Regions from separate parts of the Yersinia antarctica genome, predicted to be linked through region 1. Evidence: predicted binding sites of a transcription regulator. Region 1 holds the regulator's gene; each other region holds the start of a gene.

Region 1 (4,964 bases):
CCCCTCGCTGTTGTCTGACTCCAGCCGTTGCTGGCATTGCTGAATGGCTATCTCACAGAGTTGTAAATAATCTGCCGCCAGTTCGACGCTGAGCTGAATGTGATATTTACCTGGTACTGAACTCCCCAAGGGATAAGCCCGCGTCAGGATAGTCATCTCATTGATATGCCCAACAATCAACTCACTGTGAGTGGCCCATAATCGCATATCTGCCAAATATTTTGAGTTGAACCCCGGCTCTTGCATCGCCTGATTTAAGGAGCTTAACACGGTGTTACTGGCCTTATTTACTTCAATGCGTTTATAGGCCAGTTGGTTGATATCAGGCTCAGGCGTCAGCAGCAAGCGCAAAATCTTCTGATATGCCTCTAGCGCCTGATGGGCATTCTTACGCAGTAAACCGCTCTGCCACTGAGGCCACAGCCATAGGGCGCTGGCAAAGGCCAATGCGCAGCCAATTAAGGTATCTAGCAATCGCGGAACCAAGAAGTCAGCGCCTTCTCCGGTCAATAATTGCAAGATATAGACTGCGGTTATGGTTCTGCCAACAACAGATAGCCCGTAGTTTTTACGTTGAACCAGATAAGCGGCAAGGGTAATGAGCAGCATAATGCCAAGGGTGGCACCCTCTGGCATTGGCAGATGCAATAGACCAGCTGCCAATATCAGCCCAATCAAGGTGCCGAGTGCACGGTGATGGATTCGTACCTTGGTGGCGTTATAACCGTTCTGCGTTACCAGCATCACAGTAAGCAAAATCCAATAAGGTTTGGGTAGATGAATTAAGTTACCGATATAGCTACCTGCTGCCAGTGTTACGCCCAGACGAGCCGCTTCCCGCAGTGCACCTGATTTGAACGACAGATAGCTGATCAACGCCGGCCAGAAAGGTTGTGGTTGTTGGCTGGACATCAGGTCACGGTCATACAGTGGTCGCCGGTCACTCAATAGCTGGGTCACGTGGCTGATATGGTAGTAGTAGAATTGTGCGACCGGGTTGTCTGGGTGTGCCTGTGCGATGCTTGCCAGTTCTGTCAGACCATCATCGGCAGTGAAATGCTCATCAGCATGGTGGTGATAGAGAATGTCGTTGGCGATGCTGCGCATTTGAGCTGAGATTTTCTGGCAATTACGGCGTATCACGCTCTCAATCTGTGTCTGCTCCATTAACTCTTGTGCTTTTTCTGGCTGAATCAGGGCCGCAGTAATGTGCTCTTGCAAATCGAGAGCCATTTGGAACAATCCCAACAACCGTTTTTGTTCTTTCTTCGTGGTGTTATGAATCAGATTAAATTGCTGATAAAGCTGATTAATCTTGTCCATAATCGCCTGTTGTCTGTCCAGCAGCGGCGGTATCGATTTTTCCGGCTCAAGGTGCTGAGCAAACAGGCTGTATTTGGTGTCACAATAATCGGCTAGTAAGCGATAAAGCTGACTCAAAGGTTCGCGAATCGGTTGATCCTTGCAGAGTCGGAACCATAACCCGTTAAACACCCCATACCACAGTGTCCCTACGGCACACAGCAACGGGGCTTGCCAGATCGGAGCGCGGCCCACCATGCTGAGGCTGAAAATAGCAGCAATCAGTGCCGCGGGTAACAAATGGCCATTCAATTGGCTAATCGCCCCACTCACTCCTAGAACTAATGCCAGGCTGAGCATGACAGCAGGCAACGGAATACCCCATAGCAGCAGTTGCTGGGTTAGGAAGCTACTCACAGTAAACAGCGCGCCGCCGACCAGCAGACGCCGGAAAAAATGTTGGTGTGGTGTATCCAGTGAGGCAATGTTGCAACAGGCGGGTATCAGAGAAAACATCAAGCCCAGCCGAAGTTCGCCGAGAGCGAACCCTAATGCTGCAGGCAGGCAGAGCACTAATGTTTGGCGTAGTGCGTAATTAACTTCAGGATGATAAATAAGCCGTTGCCATTTCATAAAGGCCCCAGAAATTTATTGATCACAAAAGATTAAAAAACTGATGCCGACAGTATCGGCACCAGTTTAGGGGGAATTAACGGGTGCCGTAGACGACAATCGTTTTACCGTGTGCGGAGATCAGGTTTTGATCTTCCAGCATTTTTAGTATCCGCCCCACGGTTTCGCGGGAGCAGCCAACTATCTGACCAATTTCCTGGCGGGTAATTTTAATCTGCATCCCATCTGGGTGGGTCATGGCATCAGGTTGTTTTGCCAGATTAAGCAGCGTTTGTGCAATACGCCCAGTCACATCAAGGAAAGCAAGGTTGCCCACTTTCTCAGATGTAATCTGTAAGCGACTCGCCATCTGTGAAGATAGGCGCATTAAAATATCTGGATTGACCTGAATCAGCTGACGGAATTTTTTGTAAGAAATTTCAGCCACTTCACAGGCGGTTTTTGCTCTAACCCAGGCGCTACGTTCTTGGCCTTCTTCAAATAATCCAAGTTCGCCGATGAAATCTCCCTGATTAAGATAGGAGAGAATCATCTCTTTACCTTCCTCATCTTTGATAAGCACCGCAACGGAGCCTTTCACGATGTAGTAAAGCGTTTCGGCCTTTTCACCTTGGTGAATCAGCGTACTCTTCGATGGATATTTGTGGATATGGCAATGAGACAGGAACCATTCGAGAGTCGGGTCTGTTTGTGGCTTGCCGAGAACCATTCGCTGTTATCCTCTGTTGTTATCGCTGCCTAACATAACAGGGCTCAGAGTTCCCTGTACGGCGTGCTTATAAAATACACTTTCTCGTAGCATATTAATTTGCTCAACTGCCGAAAGGTATAGCCAAGATACGTACCGGGTAGAAACCCTCCACTGAGTATTGAGAAGCTACCCTATTTAATTCTAGAAACAACACTTTCGGTTCTGTTTGTAGCACAGGATGAAGCCAGTGTCTTGTGTTGTATCGCTTCAGCATGATGAACATCGGGTTACATTGCCAGTTTGTAAATGAAAGGGTAGTCTGGATCAGAAAATTTAACCGGGAGCAAGAGTTATGCAGGCACGTGTAAAGTGGGTTGAGGGGCTGACATTTTTGGGTGAATCGGCATCAGGTCATCAGGTGTTGATGGACGGTAATGCTGGAGACAAAGCACCGAGTCCGATGGAAATGTTATTAATGTCAGCAGGCGGTTGTAGCGCGATTGATGTGGTCTCTATTTTACAAAAAGGCCGCAATGATGTGCGTGATTGCGAAGTGACATTAACCTCGCAGCGTCGCGAAGAGGCACCGCGTCTATTTACGCAAATCAACCTGCATTTTATTGTCAGCGGCAAAGGTCTGACCGACAAAATTGTGGAACGAGCCGTTGAGCTGTCAGCAGAAAAGTATTGCTCCGTCTCACTGATGTTGGGTAAAGCGGCGACGATTACCCACAGTTTTGAGATCCGTGACATCGCCTAAGCAAACCCTTCGTACTTGAAGCTGCAGGGTTGTTAGCTGCGTTCGCTCACCCGAATCACTTACTTATGTAAGCTCATCGGGATGAGTTCGTTTGCTGCCTACCTGCAGCTCCAATTACTTTGGGTTGGGATAGAGTCAAATTATTTTTTTCTCTCCAGCCATTGCTATACTGCGGCTTCAAGAATGAAGGAGATTAACCGATTTTCTCCCCTTCCAGCAACTGCTGCACTAGCGGCGCCATAATCAGCTCCATTGCCAGCCCCATTTTTCCGCCGGGTACCACCAATGTATTGATATTAGAGATAAATGATCCTTGCAACATCGCCAGTAAGTAAGGGAAATCAATTTGATCCAAACCCCGGAAATGAATAACCACAAAGCTTTCATCCAGTGACGGAATCGCTTTGGCAGCAAACGGATTTGATGTGTCAACGGTTGGCACGCGCTGGAAGTTGATATGAGTGCGTGAGAACTGCGGCGTAATGTAGTTGATATAATCATCCATGGAGCGCACTACGGAATCCATCACCGCTTCACGCGAATGGCCGCGTTCGCCGGTATCGCGTACTAATTTCTGAATCCACTCCAGATTGACGATAGGTACCACGCCCACCAACAGATCGACGTGTTTCGCCACATCATGATGTTCAGTCACCACGCCGCCATGCAGCCCTTCATAAAACAGCACGTCGGTGGGTTGTGGTAATGCTTCCCACGAGGTAAACGTGCCGGGAATTTGGTTGTATGGCACCGCTTCATCATAGGTATGTAAATACTTACGTGAACAGCCAGTGCCGTGTTCACCGTATTCCGACACACTTTGCTCCAACTGGCCAAAGTCATTGGCTTCGGGGCCAAAATAGCTGATATGTCGGCCTTGATCTCGTGCTTTACGGATGGCGGCATCCATCTCAGGGCGGGTATAGCGATGGAAACTGTCACCTTCAATTTGCGCTGCGCGAATATTCAATTGCTGAAAGATCTTACGGAACGCCAGGCTAGTGGTGGTTGTCCCTGCGCCACTTGAGCCGGTAACGGCTATAACCGGATGTTTAGTCGACATATTAGCTGTAACTCCATGGGGGTTAGATCTTCAGTGACTGGGCTGCAATCGCCTGTTTTTTTATCGTTGATGATTATTTTTAGGGCAAAGTGGCGGGCTTGTCACCCTGTTTCAGCCAATGTCTTCGTAACAGCGAGAGGACTATTGCTGCTCTTCTGCTCCGGCGCGAAATGCGCTGCGCGGCATAATATTGATGGTTTCATGTAATTCGGACCACACCAATATGGCTTCACCGCTGATCAACTGGCGGCGCACATCCTCGACTTTTTGCGCTAATGAGCGCTCATGCTCGCCGTAATCGGTACCTTCACGTAACACAAAGGCTTCAAGTAAGTTATCCAGCGTTTCACCGTCAACTTGCTGCCAGGGAACTATCATTGCTGTTGCTCCAGATAAGGGGAAAGCCAGGCCGGAATACGTTGTTCCAGCCACATTTGTGGGTGTTTCAATGAGCCACTGACGAAACCAACGTGACCGCCATGTTCGGTTAACTGATAGTCAATATTGGCCGGTAA
Region 2 (4,964 bases), 2.1 Mb from region 1:
ATCCCAATAAGGGTAATCCATCGTTGATAATGGCTTGTGCTGTTAATAATGCATGATTGATGCAACCTAATTTAATTCCGACGACTAAAATAACCGGCAATTGTTCCTGTATCACCCAATCAGAATAGAAACGCTGGTCATTCATCATAACTTTCCAGCCACCACAACCTTCGACCACAACCGTATCGGCTTTGGCGGATAAACGTTGTAATCCTTCGGTCATTGCACCGTAATTAATCAGCGTATCCGTGCAGGCATGGATAACATCCCCTTGCAGCGGGAATGGATTAACTTCCTGATAATCCAAATTTATAGAGGATGAAGCCTGCAAAATAAGTGCATCCTGATTACGCAACCCTTCAGGTGTCTCTTTACTTTCTGTCGCTACCGGCTTATAGCCTACCGCTGTTCTGCCATTTTGGCTTAAGGCCTGAAGTAAGGCCCGTGACACCACGGTTTTACCGACAGCAGTGTCGGTACCCGTCACAAATACACGCGTTAACATAACAATACTCCGCAATCTGGCCACTTAGACTCAAGTCTTTCCGCCTAACATTAGCGAAATTGGCAACATGGATAAAAGTCTAGGCGATGCCGACAACAGACAGCTTGCGTTAGCGCAAGGTTTTGCCGAACTGAGAGAGGTTTTTAACGGATAACACCAAATAATAGGAGGAATACATCGTACATACCCACTAATAATTAACCCATAATTATTAGTGTTAATACCTTACCCTTGCAGCAACTTCACCAATAATGAACCGTTATATAACGCTTCTTTTACTAATGCAGCTCCTGGCATTGTGCCCTGATTAAAAAATGCTGTAGGTTCAACCAGAATATTCTCACTGTAAGCAGGTAGTGCTTGTTGACGAATACATGACGCAATTGCCGGATGTAGAATAGATGCGGCTTTATTTAATGGGGAACCGACCAGAATTTTTTCCGGGTTAAATAAATTGACCATAATGGCAATAATTCGGCCAACACTGTGGCCAACGCCCAGAATAATATCTTTAGCTAACTGATCGCCCGCCAGCGCCGCATCACATAAAGATTCAACATTCAGTGGAGAACTGTGTAATAGCGAACTCATTGAACCATTTAATCGTTGCTGGGCAATTTCCAACATATTCTCGATACTGGCAACTGTCTCAAGGCAGCCATGATTACCGCAATAACAGCGCTTGCCGTAGGGATCCACCTGAGTATGACCAATCTCCACTACGCTACGACTACCTGCGTGCAATACCCTTCCGGCAGTGATAACACCAGCACCGACGTTATGATCAATCACCACTTGGATGACATTCTGACAGCCACGTGAAGCACCATACAGTGCTTCGGCCATCGTCCAGGCGCAAATATCGTGTTGTAGATAGACAGGTAATCCCGTGCGCTGTTCCAGTGCTGGGCCAAGCAGCATCTCATCAACATCATAAAACGGCATTTTATGCACAATACCCGCCGGGGCATCAATGATGCCAGGCATAGTAATTGCAATCGCAGTTAACCGCTCAAGCTTGTCTTGATGCCGAATAAAGAATTGATCAACTTCATTGAGAATACGATTAAGTAGCGGTTCAGGATGACTATCCGGTAACGGAATTTGATCCTCAACCACCAGTTTACTGCTGAGATCACGCAAGGCGAGAGTAATAGAACCGCGACTGATACGCCCAGAGACATAATGCCAAGCTTCGGTATCAAGAACTAAACCAATGGCAGGCCGCCCACGGCTGCCAATATCTTGATATTCGGTCTCTTTGACCAGATGAGCCTCAACCAGTTCCCGCACAATCTTCGTGATACTGGCCGGGGCCAGTTGCGCCCGTTTAGACAGTTCAATACGGGATATTGGGCCGAACAAATCAATCAGCCGATAAACGGCTCCTGCATTGGTCTGCTTGATTTGATCAATGTGCCCAGGCTGTCCATCCGTTATCACTGAACCGGCTCCTTCTCTGCCAACCGAGTATTTTTCGCGCTTCTAAATAAAGATTATCGGCTATGTTGGGGCTTTTAGTATATGCCGTCAACTATTTGATTAGTTATGTGATTTACTGCACATAATCACCGGTTTTCCTGGCTTTACTGCTGGTTATTTATACGGAGTCAGTTGGCTGGCGTCGCTTGAGTATCCTTAACCATCAAGCGAATCAACGCTTCTGCTGGGGCGGTTACTGGCCGATGTTTATGATTAACCAACCACACTTCGGTGGTGGCATCAGGTTCAGCCAAAGGTAAATATTTCACCCCATCCACTTTTACTCGGGTAAATGAGGCAGGCAGTATCGACACGCCCAAACCAGAGGACACCAAACCGACGATGGTCATCGCCTCTCCTACTTCTTGCGTAATATAAGGCGTGATACCCGCGCGGGTTAATAGTGCGAGGATTTCATCATACAGGGCAGTACCCACTTCACGCGAAAAGAAAACAAAGGGTTGTTCTGCCAGTGAGCTAAATTTAACACTCCCCGAAGGTAAAGCCGCTAAGGGGCTTTTTTCGTGGACAACGGCAACCAAAGGTTCACGTAACAACAGACGATATTGCAGTGCCTCCGGCAATCGTGTATTGCGCATTACGCCAAGATCAAGCCGCCCATCCAGTAAAGGTTCAATTTGCTGTCTACTGTTAACTTCCCGCATTTTGATATGCACTTGAGGATGCAGTTGCCGGAATGCCTGTAAATTTTTAGATACCGTGCTAATAAAAGGTGCCGATGAAGTAAAACCGATAGTCAGTTCGCCGGATTCTCCGCGATGCAAACGCCCCGCTTTTTCCGCTGCCGAATGCACTTGGGCTAAAATTTGGTAAGACTCCTTTAAAAACAAGGAGCCGGCTTGGGTCAGGCTGACATTACGGTTGTTACGCGCCAAGAGTCGGGCACCAATTTGCTCTTCCAAACTCTGAATTTGCTGGCTGAGTGGTGGCTGAGAAATGCGCAAGCGCTCTGCCGCCCTACCAAAGTGCAATTCTTCTGCTACGGCAATGAAATAACGTAAATGTCTGAGTTCAATACTCATTGCGCTCCATTGATATGTTTAAAGTCTCATTTATAATAATTAATATATTAGACAAAAAACTCAGCTATTTCTATGCTCTTCTCATTAAGCTAAATAGTGGCTAAATCGAAACAGACAGTCTTTAATTGGGTTATTGATAAGGAAATACCGTGACCACCTCTTTGCGCACTACGACCACCGTAGCGCCGACATCCGCAGCACACGATGGTGCAACTTCGTTAGTTCCGCTTCCCGAGGTTACACGTTTAACTAAACGGCCATATATTCAACGTGGTACACCAGAATTTATCCGTGTGACACTGGCTTTCTTTTCAGCAGGATTAGCTACATTCGCCCTGCTCTATTGTGTACAACCCATCCTGCCACTGTTATCTCAAGACTTTAATATCTCACCTGCGGGCAGCAGCTTATCGCTTTCAGCCGCCACCGGCATGTTAGCGTTTGGCCTGATGTTTACCGGTCCACTTTCCGATGCCATTGGACGTAAGTCGGTCATGGTCGTTGCGCTAATGCTGGCGGCTATCTGTACTTTAATTTGTGCCTTTATGACCAGTTGGCAAGGGATTTTGTTGATGCGGGCATTGATTGGTCTGTCCTTAAGCGGCGTTGCTGCTGTGGCCATGACCTACCTCAGTGAGGAGATTCATCCAAGTTTTGTCGCACTCTCCATGGGCTTGTATATCAGCGGCAATTCCATTGGAGGGATGAGTGGCCGCCTGGTGACGGGGGTGTTGAGTGACTTCTTTTCCTGGCGTATTGCACTGGCGGTTATTGGGTTGTTTGCTTTAGCTGCCGCTTGCATGTTTTGGCGAATTCTCCCGCCGTCTAAACATTTCCGCCCAACGTCGTTACGCCCTAGAACACTGGTGATTAATTTCAAGCTGCACTGGCGTGACCCAGGCTTACCACTGCTGTTTGCCGAAGGTTTTCTGATAATGGGCAGCTTTGTCACCTTATTTAATTACATTGGATACCGCTTGTTGGCTCAGCCTTATTATATGAGTCAAGCAGTGGTGGGATTATTATCGATAGTGTATCTGACGTGTGGCTTTGTCCACGACCGTCAGCAGGAATGACTTCTGGTCTTTGCCAAAAATCGTATCGATTTCAACATGCCCGGGAACCTGTTTGAGTTCAGCCTCAGCAGGCCTGTGCTCAATGCCAACCCTGTCCGGGATGGGCGTGCGTCCGGGCTCACCCGTATCATAGCGATAGCGTTTACCCCGGTGAGGGAGCTGAAGGTAAAGCTTACCGCCAGCCTGTCTGTCCGAACGGATATAGCGGTAGAGGGTATTTTTGCTGACGGCGATATCAAACTGGATTTTCAGTCTCCCACAGATAACCTCAGGGGAGGTATGTACAGCCAGCGCCTGCCGGAGAAAGTCTTGTGTCTGCTGGCACAGAGGGAAACAGGCATTGTGTGCCGAGGTGGCGCCCCGCCGTTGTCTGGCTAAGGCATCAGCGCGTCTGGAGGAGTAAAGTCCGTTGAAAGCGGGGTCCGTATTACGCCTGAGCTCCCGGCTCAGGGTAGAGCGAGAGACGCCGAGCTCTCTGGCAATGCAGGACTGATTAACGCCTTCAGCTTTTCGTTTTTCGATGTAAAAGCGCTCATGCTGAGTCAAATGTTTTCCCTTCATGCAACAGGGTCTCCGACAGGGTCAATACGGCTATTTTATCCGTACCTGACCGGTGGGTCACTTTGTTGCATTTCGTTTGGGAATTGGCGAACTGGGGGAATGTGAAAATACTATTGCTCAGATTAATCAGTTGAAAAGTGAGTTGGAACATATCATTACCGTCGAGTCTGGCTTACCGAGTGAGCAACGTTTCGAGTTTGTGCATACCCATTTGCATGGTCTGATTACCTTAAATACTTACCGCACCATTACTCCACTCATCAATCCTAGTTCTGTGCGTTTCGGCTGGGCCAACAA
Region 3 (4,964 bases), 4.3 Mb from region 1:
TTACCATCGAAACCTCTCGTTCAGATATGGAATTGCTCGAATCATTCGAAGATTTTGCTTACCCGAATGAAATTGGGCCCGGCGTTTATGATATTCACTCGCCGAATGTGCCAAGTGTGGAGTGGATTGAAGCATTACTACGTAAAGCCGCTCAACGTATCCCGGCAGAACGTTTGTGGGTTAACCCGGATTGTGGTTTGAAAACGCGTGGCTGGCCAGAAACCCGTCAGGCACTGGCAAACATGGTACTGGCTGCGCAGCGTTTGCGTGCAGAACAACTCTGATGCTATCTCAGTCTAATCGTTAAATTCTGGGCGCATCTCGCGCCCTTTTTATTGCCGTTATTTCACTTATTCAGATATGGGATTGGCGGCAACACCATGTTGATCAAACCAATCGAGCATCCGCTGCCAGCCATCCAGTGCGGATTCGGCGTGATAACTTGGGCGGTAGTCAGCATTAAAAGCATGCCCAGCATCTGGATAAACAATGATTTCTGCATCGGCATTTGCTGCACGTAATGCCTGACGCATAGTATCGATATGTTCTTGCGTAATACTGCCATCTTTGCCGCCATACAACCCTAGCACCGGAGCATTGAGATCAATCGCGACATCAACCGGAGATTTGGGTAACAGTAAGGTTTTTTCACCGACCAGTTTGCCATACCAAGCCACTGCCGCTTTTAACTGTGGGTTATGGGCCGCATACAACCACGCAATCCGTCCACCCCAGCAAAATCCGGTAATGGCCAGTTTACTGGTATCCCCACCATGGCGTGATGCCCAATGCGCTGCATGATCAAGATCCACCATAACCTGACGGTCTGGCACTTTACCCACCAGATTTTTCACTAATGCATTGATGTCATCATATTCTTTGGCATCGCCTTGGCGGAAGAACAGCTCAGGTGCAATGGCCAGATACCCCTGTTTAGCTAGTCTGCGGCAGATATCCTGAATATGCTCATGTACGCCAAAGATTTCTTGCACGACAATAACCACCGGATATGACCCGTTTTGCTGGGCCGGTTTGGCAATATAGGCCGGTAATTCATCGCCCTGAGACGGAATGGTGGTTTCTGTGCAGTGAATACCTTGTTGATCGGTATGGCGGGTCGTCGAGGCCAGTGGGCCTACCGCAGAGGTGAAACCGTCTGCCGCCTGCCTGGGAGTCATAAGTTGATCAGTTTTCACTGTAGTCTCCTTGCGATATGAGAAAAAATTACCGAGTTGAATTACCCATTACTCCCCGATTTTTGCTATTGCCGAGTTTAACTATAGGTAATCTTTGAGATTAATGAGATCAGGTTTTTTGTAATTATAATTTTTGGTGATTCATATCTTGAATTTTATAACTCAGACTAATAGTTGATAGAGTTTAACAATCGATAGAAGTTAGCAATTGATAGCAGTTAGCAATTGATAGCAGGATATTGGTCTATCATTCCTGCTTATAGAGAAATATACCTTTCGTACTTGGCGTTGCAGTGGTGTTAGCTGCAACTGTAATCAGCTTGGGTATAATTGTCATTTCTCGCCAGCTTTGTCTAAAAAATAGTCTTAACTGCCATTAAATGTGATTTTTGTCACATTTAAAATGTATCGTGTAATTCATTTCTTTTGGCAAGGTGACTGTCATCACGAAATAAAGTGATAATTTTGAGTAAAGTATTTCTTTGCACCTCCCTACAACATCTCTCATGAAAGAGGACTCTCACACATGGCTAAATCTGACGTTTTTCACTTGGGCCTGACTAAAAATGATCTGCAAGGGGCGACTCTGGCTATCGTTCCGGGTGATCCACAGCGTGTTGAGAAAATCGCTAAATTGATGGATAACCCAGTACATTTGGCCTCTCATCGTGAATTTACTTCGTGGCGCGCCGAATTGGATGGCAAAGCAGTGATCGTCTGCTCAACGGGTATCGGTGGCCCATCGACTTCTATTGCGGTTGAAGAGCTGGCACAGCTTGGTGTACGGACTTTCCTACGTATTGGTACCACTGGTGCTATTCAGCCACATATTAATGTTGGTGATGTGTTGGTTACCACCGCCGCTGTACGTTTAGACGGAGCCAGCCTGCACTTTGCGCCGATGGAGTTCCCAGCAGTGGCTGACTTTACCTGCACCACTGCATTAGTTAATGCTGCCAAATCAGTGGGGGCGACTACTCATATTGGTGTGACCGCCTCTTCCGATACCTTCTATCCGGGGCAGGAGCGTTATGACACCTTCTCTGGTCGTGTTGTCAGCCGTTTTAAAGGCTCCATGGAAGAATGGCAATCTATGGGCGTGATGAATTATGAAATGGAATCTGCAACCTTGCTCACCATGTGTGCCAGCCAGGGCTTGCGTGCCGGCATGGTCGCAGGGGTAATTGTAAATCGCACCCAGCAAGAGATCCCAAACGAAGAAACTATGAAAGCGACTGAAAGTGACGCGGTGAAAATTGTGGTAGAAGCAGCTCGTCATTTGATCTAGGCCCGCCGTCTGAGCTAATAGCGACGATTGGCGAGTCAACAAACTGTCTGTTATCGGGTCAGTCTTCTGGCCCGTTTTTTATTTTTCCGGTTTATCTGCTAAGGTCATCACTCTTATAAAGAACAATAATAAGAGGAAAATATGACGAAAACTGCTCTATCCCATCCCTCCCTAATCGCACTTGATGGCGGTATTAATTTTCGTGACCTTGGCGGTAATCAGGCTGCTGATGGGCGGCGTATCAAGCGCGGATTGCTGTTCCGCTCAGGTTCACTCGACCGCTTAAGTACCAGAGATTGTGATTTCCTCAGTAGTGGCTCCGTCGCTCAAATTCTTGATTATCGCGATGCCGATGAAGTTCAGGCTAAACCAGATGTGGTGTGGACTGGCGCCAGTTATCACAATATTCCGGCCAACCCGCTGAGCAGTGAAGTCAATGCCAATTTGGAAAAACTGACTAACGAGACATTAGCGGCATTTGATGCCCGTGGTTTTATGTTAGAGCTTTATCGCCGGCTGCCTTTTAATAATCAAGCCTATAAACAACTGGTTGGATTGTTGCAAAATTGCGCATCTTCGGAGCATGCTGCTGCGGGTGTGGTACAACATTGTGCTGTCGGGAAAGACCGTACTGGTATTGGTTCTGCACTGGTGTTATTTGCCTTGGGTGCCGATGAATCGACGGTATTGGAAGATTATCTGTTGACTGAAACCACTCTGGCCCCTTTCCGTGAGCATATGCTGGCAGAGTTGGCACTCAAACTGAATGACCAAGCGTTAGGGCAATTCGCTTTTGTCTTATCGGCCAAAGAAGAGTTTATTCAAACTGCTCTGCGTAGTATTCAACAGCGTTATGGTAGTCGTGAACAGTGGTTGCAACAGGAGTTCGGCCTGGGTAGCGCTGAGCGCAAAAAGTTACAGTCCTATTTTTTAGAGTAGTGGTTTATCTACCCGCACTCTTTCTGATCTTTATGATATTGAGTCACCACTGGGTGGCTCTTTTTAACCGCTTAATGATACAAACTACCGCTTAACCAGATCGCTGATATTTCTCTTAGGGGTCAGGCGTATGTTAACGCCTGACAAATTCCCTGGAGAGAATGCTCATGCAACATGCGATTACCTTTGTTATCGCTTCAGCGTGTATCCTTATGATCTGCTACCGTTTATACGGTATCTTTTTTGTTCGTAAGGTTTTGCGCGTCGATGACAGTGAAGTAACACCTTCCCACACCTTCGAAGATGGTAAAGATTACGTTCCAACTAAAAAATGGGTGAACTTTGGTAGCCACTTTGCGGCAATCGCTGCGGCTGGTCCATTGGTCGGCCCTGTGCTGGCAGCCCAATATGGTTATTTACCTGGTTTTCTGTGGTTGCTGATCGGTTGTGTGATCGGCGGCGCGGTTCACGATACGGTTGTGCTGTTTGCTTCCATGAAACATCAGGGGAAATCCCTGTCGGAAGTGGCAAAATCAGAGCTTGGTCCGGTTGCTGGCTGGTGTACCGGTCTGGCAATGTTGTTCATCATTACTATTACCATGGCCGGGTTGTCGATGGTGGTGGTACATGCACTGGAACGTAACCCTTGGGGTACTTTCGCCGTGTTCATGACAATCCCTATCGCTATCTGCGTTGGCTTATGGGAGCGCATGACTGGCAGCATGAAGGGCGCTTCTTATGTCGGTATCGCTGCTATCATGGTGTGCGTATTTGTCGGCCCTTATATTGAAGGAATCTGGCTGGGCGATTGGTTAATGCTGAAAGCGGATACCGTCAGTATCATCCTGCCAATGTATGCTTTCTTTGCGACCGCCCTCCCTGTGTGGATGCTATTAACCCCTCGTGGTTATCTTTCCAGCTTTATGAAGATCGGTGTATTCGGTGCGTTGATTGTTAGAGTTGTATTTATTAACCCTGAAATTCAATTCCCGGCATTGACCCAGTTTATTCATGGTGGAGGCCCGGTGTTGGCAGGCCCAGTCTGGCCGTTTATCTCTATTACCATTGCCTGTGGTGCCATTTCTGGTTTCCATGCCTTTATCGGCTCAGGGACAACACCAAAACAGATCGACAAATGGAGTGATATCTTACCCGTCGGCTTTGGTGCGATGCTGGCCGAATGTATGGTTGGGGTTATGGCCTTGATCGCGGCAACCTCCTTGCATCCTGCTGACTACTTTGCGATTAACTCTTCCGCTGAAGCCTGGAGCATGCTCGGTATGGAAGTGGTGAACTTGCCAAAACTGAGTCAGGAAATTGGCCTGGATCTCTATGGTCGTACCGGTGGTGCGGTAACCTTAGCTGTTGGTATGACGGATATCTTCATTCGTGTGCCATGGTTCAGCAGTCTGGCGGCTTACTTCTTCCAATTTGTTGTTATGTTTGAAGCGGTATTTATTCTGACTGCTGTTGACTCCGGCACGCGTGTTGCTCGTTATCTGCTGCAAGACTTCTTAGGTGATATTTGGGCACCACTGAAA

Evidence for each region. The regulator CRP, encoded in region 1, controls carbon source genes, mostly activating them, when cyclic AMP is high. The targets are predictions, from matches to a motif close to ATGTGANNNNNNTCACAT.
Region 2: mlc (sugar metabolism global transcriptional regulator Mlc) is a predicted target of CRP. The motif match lies at 2,054-2,071, and genes of this name have one in related genera.
Region 3: udp (uridine phosphorylase) is a predicted target of CRP. The motif match lies at 1,577-1,594, and genes of this name have one in related genera.

The regions. Positions count from the first base shown of each region.
Region 1 covers NZ_JBSJQF010000001.1:282,829-287,792, forward strand. The annotation lists gene ACWJJO_RS01115 (YccS/YhfK family putative transporter) at 1-1,935, opposite strand, end outside; gene crp (cAMP-activated global transcriptional regulator CRP) at 2,012-2,644, opposite strand; gene ACWJJO_RS01125 (OsmC family protein) at 2,979-3,386, shown strand; gene ACWJJO_RS01130 (phosphoribulokinase) at 3,580-4,449, opposite strand; gene ACWJJO_RS01135 (YheU family protein) at 4,591-4,827, opposite strand; gene ACWJJO_RS01140 (hydrolase) at 4,824-4,964, opposite strand, start outside.
Region 2 covers NZ_JBSJQF010000001.1:2,400,661-2,405,624, reverse strand. The annotation lists gene bioD (dethiobiotin synthase) at 1-505, opposite strand, end outside; gene mlc (sugar metabolism global transcriptional regulator Mlc) at 731-1,948, opposite strand; gene ACWJJO_RS11090 (LysR family transcriptional regulator) at 2,116-3,030, opposite strand; partial or broken gene ACWJJO_RS11085 (MFS transporter) at 3,180-4,073, shown strand; gene ACWJJO_RS11080 (IS30 family transposase) at 4,053-4,667, opposite strand; partial or broken gene tus (DNA replication terminus site-binding protein) at 4,756-4,964, shown strand, end outside.
Region 3 covers NZ_JBSJQF010000001.1:4,596,661-4,601,624, reverse strand. The annotation lists gene metE (5-methyltetrahydropteroyltriglutamate--homocysteine S-methyltransferase) at 1-284, shown strand, start outside; gene ACWJJO_RS21225 (dienelactone hydrolase family protein) at 351-1,196, opposite strand; gene udp (uridine phosphorylase) at 1,723-2,484, shown strand; gene ACWJJO_RS21215 (tyrosine-protein phosphatase) at 2,626-3,423, shown strand; gene ACWJJO_RS21210 (carbon starvation CstA family protein) at 3,591-4,964, shown strand, end outside.